Linked DNA regions of Aquibium oceanicum. The protein of the gene in region 1 interacts with the protein of each later gene in a pairwise test. Links are inferred from orthologs where the notes say so. Each region holds a gene or a part of one and is shown in the gene's direction. Other genes may lie near its edges. The genes, in order: ftsZ and rlmN.

Evidence for each region.
Region 2: the proteins of ftsZ (region 1) and rlmN interact in binary tests that used the Escherichia coli proteins (3 or more experiments, as listed by UniProt). The link is inferred for Aquibium oceanicum from one-to-one orthologs.

Annotation. Positions count from the first base shown.
Region 1 is NZ_CP018171.1:3,343,671-3,352,466, reverse strand. Bases 3,686-6,671 are described here. They hold ftsZ (cell division protein FtsZ), read left to right. Parts: upstream 3,686-4,339; coding sequence 4,340-6,004; downstream 6,005-6,671. Other genes in these bases: lpxC (UDP-3-O-acyl-N-acetylglucosamine deacetylase), read left to right, coding at 6,302-6,671; ftsA (cell division protein FtsA), read left to right, coding at 3,686-4,274. Also shown: murB (UDP-N-acetylmuramate dehydrogenase), read left to right, coding at 1-871; BSQ44_RS16405 (D-alanine--D-alanine ligase), read left to right, coding at 1,127-2,053; BSQ44_RS16400 (cell division protein FtsQ/DivIB), read left to right, coding at 2,041-2,967; more of ftsA, read left to right, coding at 2,964-3,685; more of lpxC, read left to right, coding at 6,672-7,252; BSQ44_RS16380 (outer membrane protein assembly factor BamD), read left to right, coding at 7,487-8,317; DNA repair protein RecN, read left to right, coding at 8,334-8,796. UniProt on the Escherichia coli protein: Essential cell division protein that forms a contractile ring structure (Z ring) at the future cell division site. The regulation of the ring assembly controls the timing and the location of cell division.
Region 2 is NZ_CP018171.1:5,119,146-5,135,185, reverse strand. Bases 8,558-11,419 are described here. They hold rlmN (dual-specificity RNA methyltransferase RlmN), read left to right. Parts: upstream 8,558-9,304; coding sequence 9,305-10,534; downstream 10,535-11,419. Other genes in these bases: phbB (acetoacetyl-CoA reductase), read right to left, coding at 11,068-11,419; BSQ44_RS25110 (hypothetical protein), read left to right, coding at 10,531-11,040; BSQ44_RS25120 (invasion associated locus B family protein), read left to right, coding at 8,618-9,121. Also shown: BSQ44_RS25170 (DUF1223 domain-containing protein), read left to right, coding at 1-322; BSQ44_RS25165 (DUF2794 domain-containing protein), read left to right, coding at 780-1,166; BSQ44_RS25160 (GNAT family N-acetyltransferase), read right to left, coding at 1,186-1,755; BSQ44_RS25155 (Bax inhibitor-1/YccA family protein), read right to left, coding at 1,861-2,604; BSQ44_RS25150 (ABC transporter permease), read right to left, coding at 2,812-5,361; BSQ44_RS25145 (ABC transporter ATP-binding protein), read right to left, coding at 5,372-6,070; BSQ44_RS25140 (arylesterase), read left to right, coding at 6,158-6,793; thpR (RNA 2',3'-cyclic phosphodiesterase), read left to right, coding at 6,921-7,517; BSQ44_RS25130 (4a-hydroxytetrahydrobiopterin dehydratase), read left to right, coding at 7,624-7,917; BSQ44_RS25125 (YkvA family protein), read left to right, coding at 7,974-8,339; more of phbB, read right to left, coding at 11,420-11,790; BSQ44_RS25100 (acetyl-CoA C-acetyltransferase), read right to left, coding at 11,896-13,080; polyhydroxyalkanoate synthesis repressor PhaR, read left to right, coding at 13,375-13,983; BSQ44_RS25090 (class I SAM-dependent methyltransferase), read right to left, coding at 14,169-15,089; BSQ44_RS25085 (gamma-glutamyltransferase family protein), read right to left, coding at 15,238-16,040.

The DNA of each region.
Region 1 (8,796 bases):
ATGGTTCCGCGCCGGAGGTCCGGCCGACGTGCTGTTCCAGCCGGCCGACGAGGAGGATCTCGCCGCTTTCCTCAAGGCGGTGCCGGCGGAAATCCCGCTGACGGTGGTGGGGATCGGCTCGAACCTCCTGGTGCGCGAGGGCGGCATACGGGGCTTCGTGGTGCGCCTGTCGGCCAAGGGGTTCGGCGAAGCGGAAGCGACCGGCGACCTGCGTATCCGCGCCGGGGCGGCCACGCCCGACAAGCGCGTGGCGGCGGCGGCCCTGGAGGCCGGCATCGGCGGCTTCCATTTCTATCACGGCATTCCGGGCGGCATCGGCGGCGCGCTGCGCATGAACGCCGGCGCTAACGGCGTGGAGACGCGCGAGCGCGTGGTCGAGGTGCGCGCGCTCGACCGGCAGGGCAACCTCCACGTGCTCGACAATGCCGCGATGGGCTACGCCTACCGCCACTCCTCCGCGCCGAAGGACCTGATCTTCACCTCCGCCGTGCTGGAGGGCTTCCCTGCGAGCCGCGAGGAAATCCGCGAGGCGATGGACGAGGTGCAGCACCACCGCGAAACCGTGCAGCCCATCCGCGAGAAGACCGGCGGCTCGACCTTCAAGAACCCGCCCGGCACCTCGGCCTGGAAGGAGATCGACAAGGCCGGATGCCGCGGGCTGATGATCGGCGGCGCCCAGATATCGCCCATGCACTGCAACTTCATGATCAACACCGGCACGGCGACCGGCTACGACCTCGAACATCTCGGCGAGACCGTGCGCGCACGCGTACTCGAGCATTCCGGCCTCCGGCTGGAGTGGGAGATCAAGCGCCTCGGCGACTTCCGCCGCGGCCACGAGGTGCAGGAGTTTCTGGGGCAGATGCTCTAGGCTGCCGGCTCGGTGAAGAGGCAGCGGGGCCTGAGCGGCGGCGACATTGCGCGAGGCTGGATTCCCCGTCGCGTTGGAGGCCAAAATGCGGCCTTTTGCCGAACGAAGACTTGCCACGGAATCCACTCTCTGATTCCCTGTCTTCAAGCGTTTCCTGATTGAGTCGGCGGCGTACCTGGCCGGGGGGATTCCCCTGGAGGTTCGGATTCGACCCGGAAACGACGGAGTTTCGGCCGGAGAGGGGATTGCCGGTAGATGTCGAAGAAACACGTTGCCGTGTTGATGGGAGGCTTTTCGTCCGAACGGCCCGTTTCCCTTGCATCCGGCAAGCCGTGCGCCGACGCCCTGGAAGCCGAAGGCTACGAAGTGACGCGCATCGACGTCGAGCGTGACGTCGGCAAGGTGCTGGCGGAACTGAAGCCCGACGTCGTCTTCAATGCGCTGCATGGTCCGTTCGGTGAGGACGGGACGATCCAGGGCGTGCTCGAATATCTTGAGATTCCCTACACGCATTCCGGCGTCCTCGCCTCCGCGCTCGCCATGGACAAGGACAAGGCGAAGAAGATCGCAAAGGCGGCCGGCATTCCCGTTGCGGAATCACGCATCATGAACCGCTTCGAGATCGGTTCGTCCCATCCCATGAAGCCGCCCTATGTCGTGAAGCCGGTGAATGAAGGCTCCAGCTTCGGCGTGGTGATCGTCAAGGAGGATCAGTCGCATCCGCCGCAGGTCATCGGGTCCTCGGAGTGGCGGTATGGGGACACCGTGATGGTGGAGCGATTCGTGCATGGTCGCGAACTGACCTGCGCGATTATGGGCGATGTGGCGCTGGCCGTGACCGAGATCGTGCCGGTCGGGCATTCCTTCTACGACTACGACTCGAAATACGTGCCCGGCGGATCAAAACACGAATGCCCGGCAAAAATTTCACCAATTATTTACCAAAAAATACAGACACTGTCCCTCAAGGCGCATCAAGCCATCGGCTGTCGGGGAGTTTCCCGGTCCGACTTCCGCTACGACGACCGCTTTTCCGAGAATGGCGAGCTCATCTGGCTGGAAATCAACACGCAGCCAGGCATGACGCCGACATCGCTGGTTCCAGAAATCGCCGCGCAAGCGGGGCATAGTTTTGGTGAGCTCTTGAGTTGGATGGTGGAGGACGCGTCGTGTTTGCGGTGAGGTCAACCGATCTCCGTGCTCCGGTCGCCCGGTCCGGCGCAAGGGCCGGTCTGTTCTCCGGCGTCCTGCCGCGCGTGTTGCGGCGGCCGTTCCGCGTGCTTTTGCGCACGGGCGTCTCCGACATGCACGTGCCCGGATACGCCGCGCCGCTGATGACGGGCGCGCTGCTTCTCGCGACCTGCCTCTACGGGATGAGCGTCGGCGGTCACTGGCCGCAATTCCTCCAGACCATGACCGCCTACAGCGGCTTCGCCGTCACCGACGTGCGCATATCGGGCAATGGCGAAACCTCCGACATCGACGTGCTGGAAAGGCTTGATCTCAACGGCTGGACCTCGCTCGTCGGGCTCGACGTGGATGCGGCGCGCGACCAGGTCGCCTCGCTCCCCTGGGTCCAGTCCGCGACCGTTCGCAAGGTCTATCCGGATGCCATCGAGATTTCGGTCGTCGAGAAGACGCCGTTCGCCATCTGGCAGTACGGCAAGGATCTGATGCTCGTGGAAGCCGATGGCAAGCTCATCACGCCGTTCCGATCGGGCCGCCACGCCGATCTGCCCCTGGTGGTCGGAGAGGGTGCCTCCGGGAAGGCGCAGGCCATCGTGGCGCGCGTCGCCGAGCATCCGGAAATCGCCTCGCGGGTCGAAAGCTACGTCAGGGTCGGGAACCGTCGCTGGGACCTGCGTCTCGACAATGGCGTGACCCTGAAGCTTCCCGAAGAGGGGGTGGATACGGCGCTCTCCTACCTCGCCGATACCGACCGGGCCAGCGGCCTCCTTTCGCGGGACATCCTCGCCGTCGACATGCGGCTGGAGGACAGGCTGGTCGTCCAGCTGACGTCCGAAGGGCTGAAGCAGCGGACGGCCGCGGTGAAGGAAATGATGAAGCAGCTCAAGGCTGGCGGGCGGCGCACATGAACTGGCTTTCGGGCAGTCACTCAGCGGCTACGCGCCGGTCCGGCATCGTCACCGTCCTCGACATCGGATCGAGCAAGATCTGCTGCATCATCGGCAAACTGAAGCCGGGCGAGGGCAGCGAACTCATCCGCGGGCGCACGCACCAGGTGCGCGTCATCGGCATCGGTCACCAGAAATCCCAGGGCGTGAAGTCGGGCGTCATCGTCGATCTCGACCGGGCGGAGCAGGCGATCCGCCTCGCGGTCGATTCCGCCGAGCGCATGGCCGGGCTGACGGTGGATTCTCTGATCGTCAATCTCTCGGCGGGCCGGCTGAGCAGTGACATCTCGACGGCGACGATCAATCTCGGCGGCCACGAGGCCGATACCTCCGATATCCGCAAGGTGCTCGCGGCCGGCGCGAAGAAGGCGTTGCAGGCCGAGCGCGAACTCGTCCACTCGCTGGCGGTCGGCTTCTCGCTCGACGGCGAGAAGGGCATCCGCGATCCGCGCGGCATGCTGGGCGAGACGCTGGGCGTGGACATGCATGTCCTGACCGCCGACGCCGCGCCGATGCGCAACATCGAGCTTTGCATCAACCGCTCGCATCTCTCCGTCGACCGGATGGTCGCCACGCCCTACGCCAGCGGGCTCGCCGCGCTGGTTGACGACGAGGCGGAGCTCGGCGCGGCCTGCATCGACATGGGCGGCGGCACGACCACGATATCCGTCTTCGCAGAGGGCAAGTTCGTGCATGCGAGCTCGCTTCCCATCGGCGGCATCCACGTGACGCTCGACATGGCCCGCGGCCTGTCGACCGGCGTCGAAGTGGCCGAGCGTTTCAAGGTCATGCACGGCTCGGCGCTGCCGACCGGCGCCGACGACCGCGACGTCGTCAACGTGCCGCCGGTGGGCGGCGACGAATCCGACGTCCCGCTGCAGGTGCCGCGCTCGGTTATGACGCGCATCATCCGCGCCCGCATCGAGGAGACGCTCGAACTGGTGCGCGAGCGCCTGCATCGTTCCGGCTACGGCGCGACGGTCGGCAAGCGCGTCGTCCTGACCGGCGGCGCCAGCCAGTTGACGGGCCTGCCCGAGGCAGCCCGGCGCATCCTCGGCCGCAATGTCCGGGTCGGGCGTCCGCTCGGCGTCGCCGGGCTTCCCGAGGCGGCCAAGGGGCCGGCATTTTCTTCGGCCGTGGGGCTGATGATCTACCCGCAGGTGGCTTCGTTCGAGAGCAGCCGCGTGTCGGGTTTCCTGCGTATGCGCGCAACCGGTACGGGTGGACGCCTGGGGCGCGTGGGTCAGTGGTTCAAAGAGAGTTTTTAGTTTCGAGGGGCTAGCCCCAGGCGGCCGCGCGGCGATGCGGCGAGAAAGGCGAAAAGGACGAGGACATGACGATCAATCTTCAAAAGCCGGACATCACCGAGCTCAAGCCCCGCATCACCGTCTTCGGCGTTGGCGGCGGCGGCGGCAACGCGGTCAACAACATGATCACCGCGGGGCTGCGCGGCGTCGAGTTCGTGGTGGCGAACACGGACGCGCAGGCGCTCACCATGTCGAAGGCCGAAAGGCTGATCCAGCTCGGCGCGCATGTGACCGAGGGCCTGGGCGCCGGTTCGCAGCCTGAGGTCGGCCGCGCCGCTGCCGAGGAATGCATCGACGAGATCGTCGATCACCTGGCCAGCACGCACATGTGCTTCGTCACCGCCGGCATGGGCGGCGGAACCGGCACGGGTGCCGCGCCGGTCGTGGCCCGTGCCGCCCGCGAAAAGGGCATCCTAACCGTCGGCGTCGTCACCAAGCCTTTCCACTTCGAAGGCCAGCGCCGCATGAAGACGGCCGACATCGGCATCGAGGAGCTGCAGAAGAACGTCGACACGCTGATCGTCATCCCCAACCAGAACCTGTTCCGCATCGCCAACGACAAGACGACCTTCGCGGACGCCTTCTCCATGGCCGACCAGGTGCTGTATTCGGGCGTCGCCTGCATCACCGACCTGATGGTGAAGGAAGGTCTCATCAACCTCGACTTCGCCGACGTCCGCTCTGTCATGCGCGAAATGGGCAAGGCGATGATGGGCACGGGCGAGGCGTCCGGCGAGGGCCGCGCCATGGCCGCCGCGGAAGCCGCGATCGCCAACCCGCTGCTCGACGAATCCTCGATGAAGGGCGCCAGGGGCCTGCTGATCTCGATCACCGGCGGGCGCGACCTGACCCTGTTCGAGGTCGACGAGGCTGCGACCCGCATCCGCGAGGAAGTGGACCAGGACGCCAACATCATCCTCGGCGCCACCTTCGACGAGGAACTGGAGGGCGTCATCCGCGTGTCGGTCGTCGCCACCGGCATCGACAAGAAGGCGCACGAGATCGCCGCGCATCCGATCGAGATCCGCCAGCAGCCGAAGCCGCAGCCGCGCCCGGTCCAGGCCGAAGCGCGCCAGGCCCCGGTCCAGCCGGCGCCGCAGCCGGCTCCCGAGCCCGCGGTTTCGCATCAGGCGGCGGCCGACCTCGACCCGGTCGCGGAGGCCATCCGCGAGGCCGAACGCGCTCCGGCGCGTGCGCCCGCCGCGCCCGCCGAGGAGTTCCAGCCCCAGAGCCGGCTCTTCAAGGCCGCCGCTCCCGAGGCGCATCTGCGTCCGGCGCCTCAGCCCGCGCCGACGATGCAGAACATGGAAACCGCACCCGCGCCGGCGCAGCCGCGCATGCCCCGCGTGGAGGATTTCCCGCCGCTGGTGCAGGCCGAACTCCAGGCTCAGGCCGTCAGGCCGGATGCCGCCGACGATCGCGGTCCGATGGGGCTGCTCAAGCGGCTGACCAACGGTCTCGGATCGCGCAGGGAAGAGGAGCCGGCACGGCTGAAGGCCGCAGCGCCGCGCGAGCCGCAGCTCGTGCAGCCGGCCGCGGAGCCCCGTCGCGCAGCATCTTCCGACGCGCAGCTCTACGCGCCGCGCCGCGGCCAGCTCGACGATCACGGGCGGCTCGTGCCGGCCTCGAGGGCGAACCAGGAAGAGGATCAGCTGGAGATTCCGGCCTTCCTCCGCAGGCAGGCGAACTGAGTTCCGGACAAGGAAAGACGAGACTGTAACAAACGGAGCAGACTGACCGATGAGCCGGTCAGTCTGCAAATGCAATCGATGAGCAATTTCAATCCCTTGGTGAGATATGCTCATGCGGCTTGCTCGTTACATGGGGTAAGAAACCGTGATTTGGCGACTCTCTACCCGCCCTATATCTTCCGCTTCGAACATTCTGCGGTGCACAGGGCAATTCGGGGATAGGGCGTCCTGGGCATGTACGAGAACAAGAAGCCGCGGCTTTCCGGCCTTAAAAGCGGTCCTGAATTGGGCGGGGTCATGGGAATAGATTTGCACGAGTATCAGACGACCATCAACTCGCGTGTGTCGCTCTCGGGTACGGGCGTTCATGGCGGCAGGGCCGTCACGATCCACCTCAATCCGGCCGATGTCGATACCGGCGTCGTCTTCAACTGTCTTTCCGACGGTGAGACGGTCCGCGAGATCCGCGCGCTGGTGTCGGAGATCGGCGGGACCGACCTCTGCACGGTTCTGGGCGATCCTTCCGGCATGCATGTCGCCACCGTCGAGCACCTGATGGCCGCGCTCTTCGCGCTCGGCATCGACAACGTCTCGATCGACATCGACGGCAACGAGGTTCCGATCCTCGACGGCAGCTCCCACGATTTCGTCGAAGCCATCGAGCAGGCGGGCATCCGCACCCTGACCGGCAAGCGCCGGTTCATCCGCATCCTCAAGCCCATTCGCATCGAGAAGGGCGGATCGTGGGCGGAGTTCCTTCCCTATGACGGTACGCGTTTCGAGATCGAGATCGATTTCGAGAGCAAGTCGATCGGACAGCAGCTCTATGCCGGCGACATCGAACCCGAGACCTTCAAGCGCGAAATCGCGCGCGCCCGCACCTTCGGCTTCATGAAGGACGTGGAGCGCCTGTGGGCGGCCGGGTATGCACTCGGCTCGTCGCTGGAGAACTCCGTCGTCATCGGCGATGACGACCAGGTCATCAACATGGAAGGCCTGCGCTTCAAGGACGAGTTCGTGCGCCACAAGGCGCTGGACGCGATGGGCGACCTCGCGCTCGCCGGCGCGCGCTTCATCGGCTGCTTCCGCTCCTATCGCGGCGGGCACAAGCTCAACGCCGCGGCGTTGCGCCGCCTGCTGTCGGATCGCGGTGCGTTCGAGATCGTCGAGACCACCCGTCGCAGCCGTGGCCGCAAGGCGGAGATGATCGCGGTCAGCGCTCCGGTGTTCGCTCCCTGGACCCTGTGAGGGCTTCCGGGCCAAGGTCGATACGTGCCGATGTTGCGTACCGGGTCATTGGCCCGAAGTTGATTGGCAATTCAGCTGCCGCGCATTCCCGCCACAAAATAGCGCGAATGCGCGGCGATAGCGTTGTCGGCGGGGCGCGGCTGTGATCTATGACGGTCGCCCGCTGCCAACCGGGGGACCAGAGGATTCGAGCGACGAATGAACGCGACACGAAGTGCCGTTAGAGGCGGGTGGATGAGACGAGCGACATTTGCGGCGCCGTTCGCGGCATTGTCGCTGGCGCTCGGTGGATGTGCCAGCGAAAAGGACATCGACCTGTCGAGCTACGTGCAGGACATCGAGCCGGCCGACACGCTCTACAACCAGGGCCTCGCCAATCTCGAAGCGGGGCGCATCAAGGAAGCCATCGCCAAGTTCGAGGCGGTGGATCGCCAGCATCCCTATTCCGAGTATGCCCGCAAATCCATGGTGATGAGCGCCTTCGCCAACTACCGGCGGGGGAACTACGTGGACTCGATCAATTCCGCCAAACGCTACGTCGCGCTCTACCCGTCGAGCGAGGACGCGGCCTATGCGCAGTACATCGTCGGGCTGAGCTACTTCCGCCAGATCCGCGACGTGACGCAGGACCAGAAGGAAGCCCGCCAGACGCTCGAAGCGATGGACGAGGTGATCACGCGCTGGCCCGAGTCGCAGTATGTCGAGGACGCGAAGGCCAAGAAGCGTTTCGCGCGCGACCAGCTCGCCGGCAAGGAGATGCAGATCGGCCGCTACTATCTGGAGCGGCGCGAATACGTCGCAGCGGCCAAGCGGTTCCGCAACGTGGTCGAGGTCTATTCCGACACCCGCCACGTCGAGGAGGCTCTGGCACGCCTGACGGAGACCTATTACGCGATGGGGCTCGCCTCGGAGGCGCAGACGGCCGCCGCGGTGCTTGGCCACAACTATCCCGACAGCCAGTGGTACCGCGATTCCTACAAGCTCCTGCAGACGGGCGGCCTGGAGCCGCGCGAGAACAAGGGCTCGTGGATCTCCAAGGCCGGAGCCGTCCTGCTCGGCACCTGATGGCGGCAGGCTAGCGATGCTGGTCCAACTGTCGATCCGCGACATCGTGCTGATCGAGCGGCTCGACATCGACTTCGCGCCGGGCTTGTCCGTGCTGACCGGCGAGACGGGTGCGGGAAAATCCATCCTTCTCGACGCACTCTCGCTGGCGCTCGGCGGGCGCGGCGACGCCTCGCTCGTCCGCCACGGCGCGGCCCAGGGGCAGGTGACGGCCGCCTTCGACGTGCCGCTCGACCATCCCGCCCGTAAGCTGATCGCGGAGAACGCGATCGACGACGAGGGCGACATCCTGCTCAGGCGCGTCCAGAACGCGGACGGCCGGTCGCGCGTCTTCGTCAACGACCGCCCGGCGAGCGTCGCCCTGATGCGCGACATCGGGCGGGCGCTGGTCGAGATCCACGGCCAGCATGACGAGCGCGCCCTGGTCGATCCCGGCGCCCATCGCGATATTCTCGACCTGTTCGGGCGGCACGACACCG
Region 2 (16,040 bases), 1.8 Mb from region 1 along the record:
CGAGAGCATCGTCATTGAGACGGGCGCCGGCACCCATCGGAAGGGCAAGGCGAACGTCGTACTGGTGTTCTTCGAGCCCGCAACCGAGGTCGAGATCGCCAGGGGCGAGAACGCCGGAAAATCCATCACCTACTGGAATGCCGTTTCCGCGATCCAGGCCGCGGGCATGTGGCACGGCCGCGAGATGCGGCTGGAAATCCCGTCGAGCGAACTGAAGCGGAAGGGTGCGGGCGGCTGCGCCGTGCTTCTCCAGGCGATGGGCGTGGACGGCTCTCCGGGTCCGATCATCGGGGCTGCGATCCTCGACCACCCGATCATGTGACCAGCCGCCGTCTGGGCGGGTCTCCGCGAGAATGAGGTGTTGCCGAGGTTGGTTCGGCCCAGCGAAGACACCGTGGGCGGGGGGCTTGGGGTTACGGGGCCAGCGCCGGACCGAACCGTCTCAGGCAACGATTGGATGTTCGCCGCGCATTGGGGCCGCAACCGGGACAATTCGCGGCCGGAATGTGGCGGGCCATCACCAATTCGATCATCCTGTCCTGCTTCGTGACCGACCGGTTAACCTGGCGTTAAGAACCGGAAGCGACTGCCACAGCGGTCGCCTCCTCGCGCAACAGCCAACTCAAGAGCGTAAGAAGGGTCGCCAAAGTGTGAGCTCCCTGTGGTCGGCGCGTCCCTTCACCTTCCCGGTTTCGCATATCCTCCAGGCGCGGGGGTTGCAAAACCGGGCCGGAAAGATGACCTTGAACCGTCGTGAAACTGTCACGGAAGGTGAGCTCATGGCTGAGCGTTCCAACGGTGCGGAGGATGGGGACGGCTCCGCAATGCTGATCCCGCTTCACGAGGCGCGGCGGGATCGTGAACGACTACCGGTCAGGTTCGACCGACGCGAACTCGATCAAATCCTGAAAATCTACGGGCGCATGGTCGCCGCCAACGAATGGCGGGACTACGCGATCGACCATCTGCAGGATCGCGCCGTCTTCTCGGTGTTCCGGCGCACGAGCGAAGTGCCGCTGTTCCAGATCGTCAAGGATCCCAAGCTCGCCCGCAAGCAGGGCGCCTACTCGGTGGTGGCGGCGACGGGGCTCATCCTGAAGCGCGGCCACGAACTCGCGCGGGTGCTCAACGTCTTCGACAGGCACCTGAAGCTCGTCCACGCCTGACACGCCCCGCCGGCACGGATCAGATGCCGGCGCGAAAGTTCCGCTCGGGCAGCGAACCCGGATCCGGATCGGTGGAATTTCCGCCGTTCATCGAGAGTTGCATGAATACCGTATCCAGCCATCGCCCCTGCTTGAACCCCGATCCCTCCAAAACACCCATATGGCGGAAGCCGAGTTGTGCGTGGAGGCGGAGGGAGGGTACGTTGTGGATACCGTCTCCAATCACGGCCGTCATCTGCCGGAAGCCGAGCTTGCCGGTTTCCTCGATCAGCATGGCGAGTAGCAGGCGGCCTATGCCCTTGCCGCGCGCTTCCGCTGCCATGTAGATCGAATCCTCCACCATGAAGCGGTAGGCCGGTCGCGGCCGGAAGGGGCCGGCATAGGCGTAGCCCAAGAGCCCCGAAGGGCTTTCGGCCACGAGGTACGGATAGGATTTCGCGGCCAGGGCATCGAAACGCGCCGCCATCTCGGCCTCTCCGGGCGGCTCGAGCTCATAGCTCGCCGTTCCGTGGCGCACCGCATCGGCATAGATCGCCGTGATCGCGGCAATATCGGCTCTCGTGGCAGATCGAAGGGCTACGACGCTCATTTTTGGTGCAGGGGATTGATGTTGCACGGACTTTAAGCTGAGCGTCGTACGAAAGAAAAGGGCGGCCGTATTGGCCGCCCCGCAGGATCGATTGGTCCAGACCGCCTACTCGCGGTTGCCCAGGAAGTGCAGCAGGAACATGAACAGGTTGATGAAGTCGAGGTAGAGGCGAAGCGCGCCCATGATGGCCTTGCGGCCGGCCACGGCGCTATCGTCGCCCTCGTAGTACATCTCCTTGATGTTCTGCGTGTCGTAGGCGGTGAGGCCCGAGAAGATCAGCACGCCTATCGCCGAAATGGCGAACTGGAGCGCCGACGACTGCAGGAAAATGTTGACCAGCATCGCGATGATCAGCCCGAAAAGGCCCATAACCAGGAAGGAGCCCATCGCCGACAGGTCGCGCTTGGTCGTGTAGCCGTAGAGCGACAGGCCGCCAAACGCGGTCGCGGTGATGAAGAAGGTCCGAACGATGCTCTCGCCGGTATAGACGAGGAAGATCGTCGACAGGGACAGGCCGACGAGGCCCGAATAAACCCAGAAGGTGGTCTGAGCCGCCGAAACGCTCATCTTGTTGATGCGGAACGACAGGAAGAACACCATCGCGAGCGGCGCGAGGATCACGACCCAGCGGAAGGCGCTGGCGTAGATCAGCTGCCCGAACGGGGTGAGCTGGCCATCGGCGACGGCGAAGTTGAAACTACCCCAAGCGGCCAGGCCGGTGATGGCGAGGCCGAGCGCCATGAGGTTGTAGACCTTGAGCATGTATGCGCGAAGGCCCTCGTCGATTCCGGTATCGGCACGTGTGCCAACGCCGGCGACGCGCGCATTGTAGTTGCGGATGTCAGCCATGATTTCCTCTTACAGCTTCTGTCCCGTCCGGTGTCGGGCGGTACCGAACCCGATCCGCCCAGGCGCCGCTGGCGGGACTCCAGCATGCCTGATGTCGAATATGATGTGCCTTCCTGCCAAGAACAAGAGCGATTGGCCGCACGAAGGTTTGTGATCGCACGAAATTTATGGCTCCGGCCCCTTGTTCCGGACGTGGTTAACGCACGCTCAAAGATTTCTTAGCACCGGAGCAGCCTTGTGGCCGAGCACACGCCAGGTGCCGAGCAGGCCGAAACCGACCGTCAGGACCAGGGCGACGACGATTGTCGACACCGCAACTTCGGGCAGGAAGATTGCCGGCAAGCCCATGACGCGCGATATGACGAACCATGCCGCGACGCCGCCGGCGGCTAGCGCGAAAATGGCCGTCGCGAGCCCGATCAGCATGTATTCGAGCGTGAACGCGGCCATAAGCGTACGCCGCGTCGCGCCGAGGGTCTTCAACACCACCGCGTCGTGGATGCGCGCGCGATTGCCCGCCGCGAGTGCGCCCGACAGCACGAGCACCGAGGCGATCAGCGCCACTCCCGCAGCCGCGCGGATGGCCGTGGCAAGCTGTCCGATCAGGCGGTTGACGATGTCGAGCGCGTCCTTGACCCGAACCGTCGTTACCGCCGGAAAGGCACGGGTGACCTCGTTCAAAATGCGGGCTTCCTCGGGCGCGGTCGATGAACGGTCGAGCAGCGTCGCGAGCCAGGCATGGGGCGCGCCGGCGAAGGTGTTGGGCGAGAACACCATGACGAAATTGATGCCGAGCGATTCCCATTCGACGTTGCGGAAGTTGGCGATTCGGGCCGTCACGTTGCGGCCGAGCACGTTGACGGTGATCGTATCGCCGAGTTCGAGGCCGATCTCGCGGCCCTCCTCTGCGGAGAAGGACACCAGCGGCTCGCCGGAGTAATCCTCCGGCCACCATTCGCCGCCCGCCAGCGTCGCGTTCTCGGGGATGTTCCTGGCGTAGGTGATGCCGCGGTCGCCGCGCAGTACCCAACGGCCTTCGGGCGGCACCTCGATCTCGCGCACGTCGACCCCGTTGATCTCCATCATGCGGCCGCGCAGCATGGGAACGCGCACCAGCTTGCCTTCCGGTGCGAGGTCCTGGATCAGGGAGGCGAACTCCTCGACCTCCGTGTTCTGGATGTCGACGAAGAAAAAGTTCGGCGCGCGCTCCGTGAGGCTGCCGGCGATCTGGCTGCGCATGTTGCCATCGACGAGCGCCAGCGTGACGAGGAGCGTCAGGCCGAGGCCGAGCGACAGGACCACAGACGGCGTCAGTGCGCCGGGGCGGTGGATGTTGCCGAGCGCCAGCCGAAGGGCGGTGGACCGAACGCGCGGGCTCCTGCGCGCTAGATACTGGACCAGCCGGCCGACCAGACGCAGCACTGCGAAGGAGAAAGCGGTCGCGGCGACGAAGATCGCGGCGATCGAGCGATCGGTCGAAAACCACACCGCGAGACCGGCGAGCAGCAACCCGATTGCCGCGGCCGCGGCGACATAGGGCAGCCGCGGCAGGCCGCTGTTGTCGAAGCCCATTTCGCGGAACAGAGCGGTCGCGGGCACGTCTCGCGCCCGCCCGAGCGGCAGAAGCGCGAAGGCGAAGGTCACCAGGAGGCCGAACAGAGCGCCGATTCCAAGCGCGTCCCAGTAGATAGCGCCCCGGGTCGGCACGGGAAGCACGCCGGAGAGCGCCGCGCTCGCCGCGAAGGGCATCAGCGCGGCAAGCACCAGCCCCGCCAGGATCCCGATGGCGGCTATGATGGCGATCTGCACGAGATAGACTGCGAAGACGAAGCCTCCGGATGCGCCGAGGCTCTTGAAGGTGGCGATCACGGCGCGTTTGCCTTCGAGGTAGGCGCGTACCGCATTGGCCACGCCCACGCCGCCGACCACGAGCGAGGTCAGGCCCACGAGGGTGAGGAACTGCGAGAAGCGCTCGATGTTGGCCGACAACGACGGCGCGGCGTTGGCGCGCGAGCGGATGCTCCAGCCGGCTTCCGGAAATTCGCTTCCGGCGCGCTCCTGTATCCTGGTGATGTCGGTCTCGGATGAGCCCGCAGGCAGGCGGATCTTGTAGGCGTACTCCACGAGGCTGCCGGGCTGCACGAGGCCGGAAGCTTCGAGCCCCGGCATTGAAACCATCAGCCGGGGTGCGAAGCCGAAGCCATCCGACACGAGGTCGGGTTCGTCATCGATCACCGCGCGCAGTTCGAATACCTCGCCGCCCAGCTTCAGTCGCGAACCGGGCTCGAGACCCAGCCGGTCGAACAGCAGTTGCGGCGCGGCAGCGCCAAAGGCGCCATCCCGGCGGCCGAACAGCGCCTCGTGGTCGAGCGATGGGGTCGTCCCCAGCGCACCATAGAGCGGGTACGCTCCGTCGACGGCCTTGACCTCGACGAGCGTCTGGTCGGAGCCATCCTCGAGACGCGCCATCGACCGCATGTTGGCGCTTTCGGCCACCGTGCCGAGATCCTGGAGGAAAGCCGCTTCGGCATCGCTCGCCTGGCGGTGGACCAGTTCGAAGCGGATATCGCCGCCGAGCAACGTCTGGCCTTCGTTCGCCACGCCGGAGGTGATGGAGCGCGCGACCGAGTTCACGCCACCGATTGCCGCGACGCCGAGCGCAATGCAGGTGATGAAGATCAGGAACCCGGAAAGGCCACCACGCATCTCGCGCAGCGAGAAGCGGACGGCAAGATCGAGCATTCGTCCGGTTCGCATGACCGGACCCTCAGGCCGAAACGGCGGTGTGAAGGCGGCCGCTCTCGATGCGGCCCGAGCGCATTGCGATCTGCCGGTCGCAGCGGCCGGCGAGCACGGAGTCGTGGGTGACCAGCACCAGCGTCATGCCGCGTTCCGTCGCCTTGGAGAACAGCAAGTCCGAGATCTGGCGGCCGGTCGCCTGGTCGAGATTGCCGGTCGGTTCGTCGGCGATGAGGATCTTCGGCTCCGGGGCGAGGGCGCGGGCGATCGCCACCCGCTGCTGCTCGCCGCCGGACAGTTCGCCGGGATAGTGGGTCACCCGGTCTTTCAGGCCGACGGCCTCGAGTTCGCGTGCCGCGATGCCGAATGCGTCGCCGCGGCCGGCAAGTTCCAGCGGAACGGCGACGTTCTCCAACGCGGTCATGTTGGGGATGAGGTGGAAGGACTGGAAGACGATGCCGATGTTGCTGCCGCGGAAGGCAGCGACTTCGTCCTCGCTGCGCCCGTCGATGCGCTTGCCAGCGATCGTGACGGATCCGGAATCGACGCCTTCCAGGCCCGCGATCACCATCAGCAGCGTGGATTTTCCCGAACCTGAAGGCCCGACGATACCGGTCGCCTCGCCGGCGAAGATCTCCAGGCTTAGATCCTTAAGGACATGGACCGACGTGGCCCCCTGTCCCAGTGTCAGCGAAACATTCTTCAGGTCGATCACTGTTTCTGTCACCGGGAATGGGCCCTATATGGTTCGGAGATTGTTGGGATGGACGGCGGCAGGCTGCTTTCGGTCCGGGTTCATATGGGTTTCTGCAAGATGGGTTTCAAACCACGGATACGTGCAATATCGGTCGCCGGATTGGTCTTCTTCGCCTTTCTGGGCCAGGCGCTCGCGGAGAAGATCGACATCGTCGGGTTCGGCGACAGCCTGATGGCCGGTTACCAGCTCGAACCGGGGCAGTCCTTCCCGGAGAAGCTCGAAGCCGCGCTCGAGGCGAAAGGCCATGACGTATCCATCGCCAATGCGGGCGTATCGGGGGACACGACCAGCGGCGGGCTCGGCAGGCTGGACTGGTCGGTTCCCGACGGGACGGACCTCGTCATTCTGGAACTCGGCGCGAACGACATGCTGCGCGGCGTCTCGCCCTCGATCACCGAAAGCAACCTCGACGCGATGCTGGCGCGCCTGAAGGAGCGGGGCATCGACGTCGTTCTTGCCGGGATGCTGGCCGCACCGAACCTCGGAGCGGATTACGCAGAGGCCTTCAATGGCCTCTACCCGCGCCTTGCCGGGAAGTACGACGTCACCTTCTTCCCGTTCTTCATGGAAGGGGTCGCGACGAACGGGCAGCTGCTGCTCGACGATGGCCTGCACCCCAATGCCGAAGGCGTCGACCGCATGGTGGCGGAGGCCTTGCCATATGTCGAGGAGGCGATTTCGCAGCTCGATTGACGGCGCCGGTGGGTGTGGACGCAGTGCCGCATACTGCAACGAAAGGACGACGCGGAACATATCGGGCTTGCCGCAGGCGAGGAACGATGGTTCGCTGCGAAAGACGGAGCGATTCGAGGAGGTAGCCATGCCGCGACTTTTCACCGCCCTCGAGGTACCGCGTGACGCCACGCTCTCCCTGTCCCTGCTTCGGGGCGGCCTGCCCGGAGCGCGCTGGATCGACGTCGAGAACTACCACATCACCCTGCGCTTCATCGGCGATGTCGAAGGACGGGTCGCCGACGACATCGTCAGCGGCCTGGACCGGGTCCGCAAGCCGGGCTTCGAGATCCGCCTCTCCGGCGTCGGCGCCTTCGGCACAAAGAAGCCGCACGCGCTCTGGGCCGGCGTCTCGCCTTGCCCGGAACTCACTGCCCTGCAGGGCGAGATCGACCGCATCTGCTCGCGCAACGGCGCGCCCTACGATCCGCGCAAGTTCGTGCCGCACGTGACGATCGCGCGGCTGCGCAATGCGAGCCCGCTCGACCTGGCATCGTATCTCTCCGGTCACGGCGGCTTCTCCACCGCGCCCTTCCGTGTCGGCCGCTTCGTCCTGATGTCATCGCGGGATTCGGTCGGCGGCGGACCCTACATCGTCGAGGAGGCGTGGCCGCTGGACGTGGAAAGGACAGCCTACACCGGCGCATCGACCGCCGCCGCGGATGCCTTCCGCATGTCGCGATAGACCCTTCCGGCGGCTTCGTCTGGTTGCCGGGTCTCCCGCTCGGGTCGATTTCTTCGCGTCGTGCTCCAGTTTCAGCGGATGAAGCCAATCCGGAAGGGGAAGTCGCATGGCGAAACAGAAGCTCGACGCACAGGCGGTACGCGACGCCCTTGCCGAACTCGACGGCTGGGAATTGCAGGACGGCCGCGAGGCGATCGGCAAGACCTTCACGTTCCGCAATTTCAGCGAAGCCTTCGGCTTCATGACAAGGGTCGCGCTCGCCGCCGAGAAGCTCGACCATCATCCCGAATGGTTCAACGTCTACAAGACCGTCGACGTGACCCTGTCGACGCATGACGCGGACGGATTGACCGAGCTCGACTTCAAGCTCGCGCGAAAGATGGACGCATTCGCCCGCTGAGCGGGGACTTGCGACTCTCCGTCGCGCGACCCAGATAAACGAACATGAAGAAGACCATCGACGACGCCGAGATCGAGGAAGTGCTCGCCCCCGTTCCGCCGGATGTGAACCGGCGCCGGGAAAAGCGTGTGCGCCGGGATTTCTGGCGCACGGCACGGCGGGCCGCCGGACGGATCCCCTTCATGGACGAGGTGGTCGCGGCGTATTACTGCGCCATGGACGAGAAGACGCCCATGCGCTTGCGCGGCATCCTTCTGGCCGCGCTTGCCTATTTCGTCGTTCCGCTCGATTTCGTGCCGGATTTTCTCGTCGGTCTCGGCTTCACCGACGACGTCGCGGTGCTCACCGCGGCTCTTGGGGCCATCCGGTCGCACATTACGCCCGCCCACCGCGCGGCGGCACGCAGCTTCCTGCAGGAATAGCCCTCGACGCAGCCATATCCGCCGGCGCCGTTCCCTCGGCCGCGGATGCGAGCGACAAACTCTCGCCGTTTTCGTGACGTTGAGAATTGATCCGTGATGTGCCCGGTTCGTGGCAGGCGCGCCCGGCGGGTTGGCGGGAGCCCAAGGCACATCGGGGCGCCGGGGCCGAAGCGAAGTTCATCCTTTGGTAACCCCGATTAACTTAAATTGAAGCGAATCCCGGTCCGTAGCGGCCGGCATCGATCTTCGATCAGGACACACAAGAACGGCAGGAAACAATGCGTGCACTGATTCTATTCCTGGCAAGCGCCATCGCCGTGACGATCGCCGGCCCAGCCGCCGCGCAATCGGCCACCAAGATCAATCAGTACAACGCCTGGGGGACCTATTCCTATCAGGGCGATTCCGGAAAGGTCTGCTACGTTCTCTCGGTGCCGACCGAAAAGCAGCCGCAAGCGCTCGATCATGGCGACATCTTCTTCTTCGTCAGCCAGAAGCCGGGCCAGAACGTCGCGTTCGAGCCGCAGTTCATCGCCTCCTATCCCTTCCAGGAAAACTCCAAGGTTGCGGTGAAGGTCGGGGACCGCTCGTTCTCGCTGTTCACCAAGGGCAAGTCCGCCTGGCTGGAGAACGCCGCCGAGGAGCCGCAACTCGTCGCCGCCATGAAGGCCGGCTCGGTGATGTCGGTCGCCGCCAAGTCCGGCCGCGGCAACGACACGAGCTACAACTTCTCCCTGCGCGGGATCACCGCCGCGCTGGATTCGATCTCGGCCTGCAAGTAGCACCCGGGTTCGAGACGAATATCCGGCCTGGCTCTCGGTCAGGCCGGCGGTCTCGCGAGGCGGGTGGCCTTCTACGGGCCGGATCGGGCCTGTCGCCGAGCCATCGCGTGACTGACGCGCAAACTTCTGCTATGTCGCGCGCAACATTGGCAATCGGCCGCGGCCGATCATATCTCCCCGACCATGGCCCTATCGTTCGACATCACCTCCGCCGAGACGCGGAACGCGCTCCGTCCCGCGGTTAAGGAAAAACCGCCGCTGGTGGGACTTTCGCGCGCCGCGCTCGCCGGGACGCTGGTCGAGAGCGGCATCGTTCCAGAACGCCAGGCGAAGATGCGCGCCAGCCAGCTCTGGCACTGGCTCTACGTGCGCGGCGTCTCCGATTTCTCCGAGATGTTCAACATCTCCAAGGAGCTTCGCGCCGAACTCGACCGGACGTTCACGATCGCGCGTCCGGAGATCGTCGAGGAGCAGATCTCGTCCGACGGGACGCGCAAGTGGCTGTTCCGCTTTCCGCCGCGCGGTGCGGGGCGGCCGGTCGAGGTGGAGACGGTCTACATTCCCGAGGAAGGGCGCGGGACGCTGTGCATCTCCAGCCAGGTCGGCTGCACGCTCACCTGTTCCTTCTGCCACACCGGCACGCAGAAGCTGGTGCGCAACCTGACGGCGGAGGAGATCCTCGCCCAGCTGATGACCGCGCGCGATCGGCTCGGCGATTTCCCGGACCGCGACACGCCGGCCGGCGCCATCGTGCCGGCGGAAGGCCGCCGCATCACCAACATCGTCATGATGGGGATGGGCGAGCCGCTCTACAATTTCGAGGAAGTGAAGAAGGCGCTGCTGATCGCGTCCGACGGTGACGGGCTGTCGCTTTCGAAGCGCCGCATCACGCTGTCGACCTCGGGCGTCGTGCCCGAGATTTTCCGAACCGGCGAGGAAATCGGCGTCATGCTGGCGATCTCGCTGCACGCGGTGCGCGACGATCTGCGCGACATGCTGGTGCCGATCAACAAGAAGTATCCGCTGAAGGAGCTGATGGCCGCCTGCCGCGCCTATCCGGGGCTCTCGAACGCGCGGCGCATCACCTTCGAATACGTCATGCTGAAGGACGTCAACGACAGCCTGGCCGACGCGAAGGAACTCGTGCGGCTCCTCAAGGGCATCCCGGCCAAGATCAACCTGATCCCGTTCAATCCCTGGCCGGGCACCAACTACCAGTGCTCCGACTGGGAGCAGATCGAGAAGTTCGCCGATGCCGTCAACGCGGCCGGCTACGCTTCGCCGATCCGCACGCCGCGCGGCCGCGACATCCTCGCCGCCTGCGGGCAGCTGAAGTCGGAATCGGAGCGCATGAAGAAGAGCGAGCGCCTGGCGCTCGAGGCCATGATGATCGCGGGGCACGGCGAGGCTTGAGCCGCGTCGGGCTGATTTTCGTCCGGCTTTTTCTCATCATCGTCGGCTACGCGGTAGCGGCGCTCACGGCGAGCGCCTTCCTGCATTTGGTCGCCTGGCCGATGTTCGCGACGCCGGGAGAGGAAGCGCCGTGGCTCCTGATGGGCGGGTTGTTCGTGTCGATTCCGCTGGTGGGGCTTTTCGTCGCGTATTTCGCGTTCATCCCGTTCGCCGTCTCGGTTGGTATCGCGGAAATCCTCGGCTACAGAAGCTGGCTCTATCACGTGCTCTCGGGTGGCGCTGCGGGGTTCGTCGCAATCGCAATTGCGCGCCGCACGCAGGGACCGGTGCCTTATCCTGGCGAGGTCGTCAATCTCGTTGCCGGACTTCCGCTGCTCTGGATGCCTGAGGTCGCGACCGCGGCGATCACGGCGGGCATGGTCGGCGCCACGGCATACTGGCTGGTCGCCGGCCGCTCCGCCGGTCTTCCGGACCGGGGCCCGCCTGACGACCGTCTTCCAAAGTGACGCGCGGTCGAAGCAGGCCGGACCAATTCAGACGAAGTACTGCCCGCCGTTCGCAGTGATCGTCGATCCGGTAATGAAGCCGGCATCGTCCGACGCGAGGAAGACCACGCAGCGGGCAATCTCGGCAGCCTCGCCGAGCCTTCCGACCGGAATTTGGGCGATGATGCCTTCCCGAACCTTCTCCGGCACGGCCATGACCATGTCGGTGGCGATGTAACCGGGGCAGATCGCGTTGACCGTTATGCCGGCCCGCGCGCCTTCCTGGGCCAGCGCCTTGGTGAAGCCGATGTCGCCGGCCTTGGCGGCGGAATAGTTCGCCTGCGCGAACTGGCCCTTCTGTCCGTTGATCGAGGAAATCGTAATGACACGGCCGAACTTGCGTTCGCGCATGCCGTTCCACAGCGGATGCGTCATGTTGAAGACGCCGTCGAGATTGGTCCGCATCACGTCGGTCCATTGCTCGCGCGTCATGCGATGGAAGGGCGCGTCTCGCGTAATGCCGGCATTGTTGACCAGCACCTCGACCGGGCCGAGATCGGCCTCGACCTGCGCAATGCCGTTCGCACAGGAATCGTAGTCCGCGACGGACCATTTGTAGACCGGGATTCCGGTCTCGGTGTTGAAGTTGCGCGCGGCATCGTCATTGCCGGCATAGTTCGCGGCGACGGTGTAGCCGGCCTCCTTGAGCGCGATCGATATGGCAGCCCCTATCCCGCGCGTTCCACCCGTGACGATTGCTGTCCTTGGCATGAATTCTCCTCCCAGATTGTGGGAGTAAGGTAGCAAGGCAGTAGGCGGCTGCCGATCTGCCTATTTTTTTCCTACTGCCTTACTGCCCTTTTCCCCTATCGCCTTTCAAACCGCTTCCACACACATCGCCACGCCCATGCCGCCGCCGATGCAGAGCGTCGCAAGACCCTTCTTTGCGCCGCGCCGGTTCATCTCGAAGACCAGCGTATTGAAGATGCGCGCGCCCGAGGCGCCGATCGGGTGGCCGATGGCGATGGCGCCGCCGTTGACGTTCACGACGTCCGGGTTCCAGCCCATGTCCTTGTTGACCGCGCAGGCCTGGGCGGCGAAGGCCTCGTTGGCTTCCACGAGATCGAGGTCGGCGGCGCTCCAGCCGGCCTTCTCCAGCGCCTTGCGGGAAGCGGGGATCGGGCCGGTGCCCATGATCTTGGGGTCGACGCCGGCGGTCGCCCAGGAGACGATCCGCGCCAGCGGCTTGATGCCGCGCCGCTCGGCTTCCGCCTCCGTCATGAGAAGGACGGCGGCCGCGCCGTCGTTGATGCCCGAAGCGTTGGCTGCCGTCACCGAGCCGTCCTTGTCGAAAGCCGGACGGAGCTTCTGCATGGCGTCGATCGTGGCGCCGTGGCGGATGTACTCGTCCTGGTCGACGACCGTGTCGCCCTTGCGGCCCTTGATCGTGACCGAGACGATCTCGTCCTTGAACTTTCCGGCTTTCTGCGCCGCCTCGGCCTTGTTCTGCGAGGCGAGCGCGAAGGCGTCCTGCGTCTCGCGCGTGATCTGGAACTGCCGCGCCACGTTCTCGGCCGTGTTGCCCATGTGATAGCCGTTGAAGGCGTCCCACAACCCGTCCTTGATCATGGTGTCGACCATCTTGTAGTCGCCCATCTTCACGCCCTGGCGCAGATGGGCGCAATGCGGCGACATCGACATGGATTCCTGCCCGCCAGCGACGATGACCCTGGCGTCGCCCGTTGCGATCTGCTGCATGCCGATGGCGATCGAGCGCAGGCCCGAACCGCAAACCTGGTTGAGGCCCCAGGCGGTCGCGCCTTCGGGAATGCCGGCCGCGATCGCCGCCTGACGCGCGGGGTTCTGGCCCTCTCCGGCCGTGAGAACCTGCCCGAGGATGACCTCGTCGACTTCGGAAGCCTCCACGCCGGCGCGCGCAAGCACCTCCCTCACGACGACAGCGCCGAGTTCGTGTGCCGGCGCGGTGGCGAAGGCCCCGTTGAAGGAACCGACCGCGGTCCGCGCGGCGCTGGCGACGACGATGCTGTTGGGGGCGGCCATTGTGTATCTCCCTGAAGGACGGATCGCTCGAACCGGCTCCCGGGCCGGACGGTGGCGACTTTTCTTGCCCTTTCCATGACCTGTGTCAAACCGGAATCGGCGGTGCCGGGGGACCCTTGCGCCGACGTGCGGGCAGGCTCGTTGCCATCCGAAGGAGAAAGGCCGTCTGCCCGCCGCGGCTTCGTGCACTGCACAAAGCGCTTTCAATCGGCGATGATTTAGGCATATCCTCATCGCATGGCATGGCGCGTTCGACCGATCGCGCTTCATATTCCAAATGTCTGGGAGGGTCGCGTGCCTGTCAAAGACGATCCGGTGGTCATAAAAAAATATGCCAACCGCCGCCTCTACAACACCGGCACATCAACCTACGTCACGCTCGAGGACCTGGCCGAGATGGTCAAGAAGGGCGAGGACTTCAAGGTTCAGGATGCCAAGTCCGGGGACGACATCACCCATCCGGTGCTGACACAGATTATCTTCGAGCTGGAGAACAAGGACGGGCAGAACATGCTGCCGGTGCCCTTCCTGCGACAGCTCATCTCCTTCTACGGCGACCAGATGCAGATGGTCGTGCCGAGTTTCCTCGAACAGTCGATGATCGCCTTTGCCAAGGAGCAGGAACGGTTCCGCGAGCAGATGAAATCCACCATGGCGAAGTCGCCGATGGAGATGATGAACGTCGCGACCCCGATCAAGGCGCTCGAGGAGCAGACGCGGCGCAACATCGAGATGTTCCAGAACGCCATGCGCATGTTCACGCCCTTTCCGCCGCAAGGCGGCGCGGCGGCCAGCCCGGAGCCGGAAGAACAGCCTGCACCGGCCGCCCAGAGCGGCGATGAGCTGAAGGAACTCAAGGAACAGATCGCCGCGATGCAGCGCAAGATCGACCGGATGGGGTGAGAAGGGCCGAACTTCCCCTATCGCCTGATAGCCGGGTTGCTGATTTGTCCAGTTACGCAAGTATAGCCCAATTGCGAGCATGACTTACTGGCGCCGCCCAAGCATTGCTCACTCTCCTGAGAGGTGTTGGATGACTATCTAACACCCGAGAGGAGGGAGCCTGCACGACGCATGGACCATCATTTCTATCTTGCTCGCGCGATCGAGTGCTCCAGTTGACGTAGCTTCAACGCGACCCAATTCATTTTCTCGTCGTACTCGAAGAGTGACAGTTCGTGCCTTGCGCGATCCGGTCCCCCATAATGAAGAGCGCACCACATGCGAGACAATTCCAGTTGAGTACGCTGCACGGGGTGGGGCATTTGCGAAATGATCTCATCGAACGCGACCAGTTTCGCCTCCAGAGGCATTTCATCCATCTCGGCAAGTCGCTCGCTCACCTCGGACTCGGATGGCGTCGACCTCACCATGAACAATGCACTTGAAAGGCAATATCCGACAACCTCAAAATGATCGCGGAACATCTGCATCGTCAGCGGAATCCATGGAAGATGATCAAAGACATAATCCTGCTGAATAATAATCGATTGAGGTCGGAGATGGGGGAAGAATATCTTTGAACCCTGCGTGTTCAACGCCTTTGTCTTCAAAAGATCAAGGAAAAGAATGTCGATAGGCCTGCCACTCCAGCTGTGATCGAGGAGGTCGCCTTTAACGATTGATATAAGATCTTCGTGACCGTAAATGTTGTTCAGAAAAATGGGTATAAGTGAGGAGCCAACTTTTACATCGAGACCTTTTCGCTGGAGATAAATCGTCCGGGTGTGTTCATCCGCGACGAACAAATCGAACGATGCCACCATGCCGCTGCGCGCCGGATGGCCGCCATCCTTGATTCCAAGGCAGAAAGCCAAGGTGGATGCTCCGGTCCAGCACCCTGCATCCACGATGCAATCGAGCGGGCGGTGGAAATCCTTGGTCAAATGCCACAGCATCGCCTTCTCAGGGGGCCGCATCATTGAGAAAGTGTTTTCGACCCAAGGTGGAACCGTGCGGTTCCACTCCGAGGCTTTTATCATTTTAAGATATTCGTCCTCGGTTTTCATCAGTTGGTTCCCGCTCAGTCCTCGAAGTACTTCGCATATCATGGGGGTTGATTTCAATCACCAATCTGACTTTCACCACTGTTGCTGTGACGCCGACGCGTCTGAAGACTTACGGCAGAGACGGGCCGACACAGTCTGAGCCTGCCGCTCACCACCCCAGCGCGCACCCATCCTTGCGCGGATCCGATCCGCCGATGAGGAACCCGCTCTCGTGGTCGATCGCTATGAGCTGGGCGCCGCCCCAGGGGCCGAGGGCGTCGCGGAGGGTGTGACCTTTCGCGGCCAGTCCCTCGCGGACACCGGCCGGAATGCCGGCCTCCGCTTCCAGCGTGCCGTCCTCGCCCCAGAACAGCCGCGGAAAATCGATCGCCTGCTGCGGGTCCATGCCGAAGTCCAGCATGTTGGAAAGCACCAGCGCATGGCCCATTGGCTGGTAGGCTCCGCCCATGACACCGAACGCGTATGAGGGCTTCCCGGCCTTCATCGCCATGCCGGGGATGATGGTGTGCATTGGACGCTTGGCCGGCGCGAGTTCGTTGGGGTGGCCTTTCTTCAGCGTGAAGCAAGCGCCGCGGTTCTGCAGGACGACGCCGGAGTTCGGCGTGACGATCCTCGAGCCGAAACCGGAGTAGAGCGAATTGATGAAGGAGACGGCGCGGCGGTCGCGGTCGACCACGCACAGGTATACCGTGTCGGAGTTTGGAACCGGGGGAAGCACGATCCTGTCGTTGCGCCGCTCCTGGAGGAAGCCACCGGCGAGGGCCCTGGCGTAGGCCAGGTCGAGCAAATCCCTGGTGTCGCAGTTCATCGAAGCTGGATCGGCGATGTGGCTGTCACGCACGGCATAGGCGAGGCGCGCCGCCTCGATCATCAGGTGCCAGCGGTCGGTGCCGTCGACGGAAGTGCGATCGGCGCCGAGTTGCTTCATCAGGTTCAGCATGATCAGGGCGG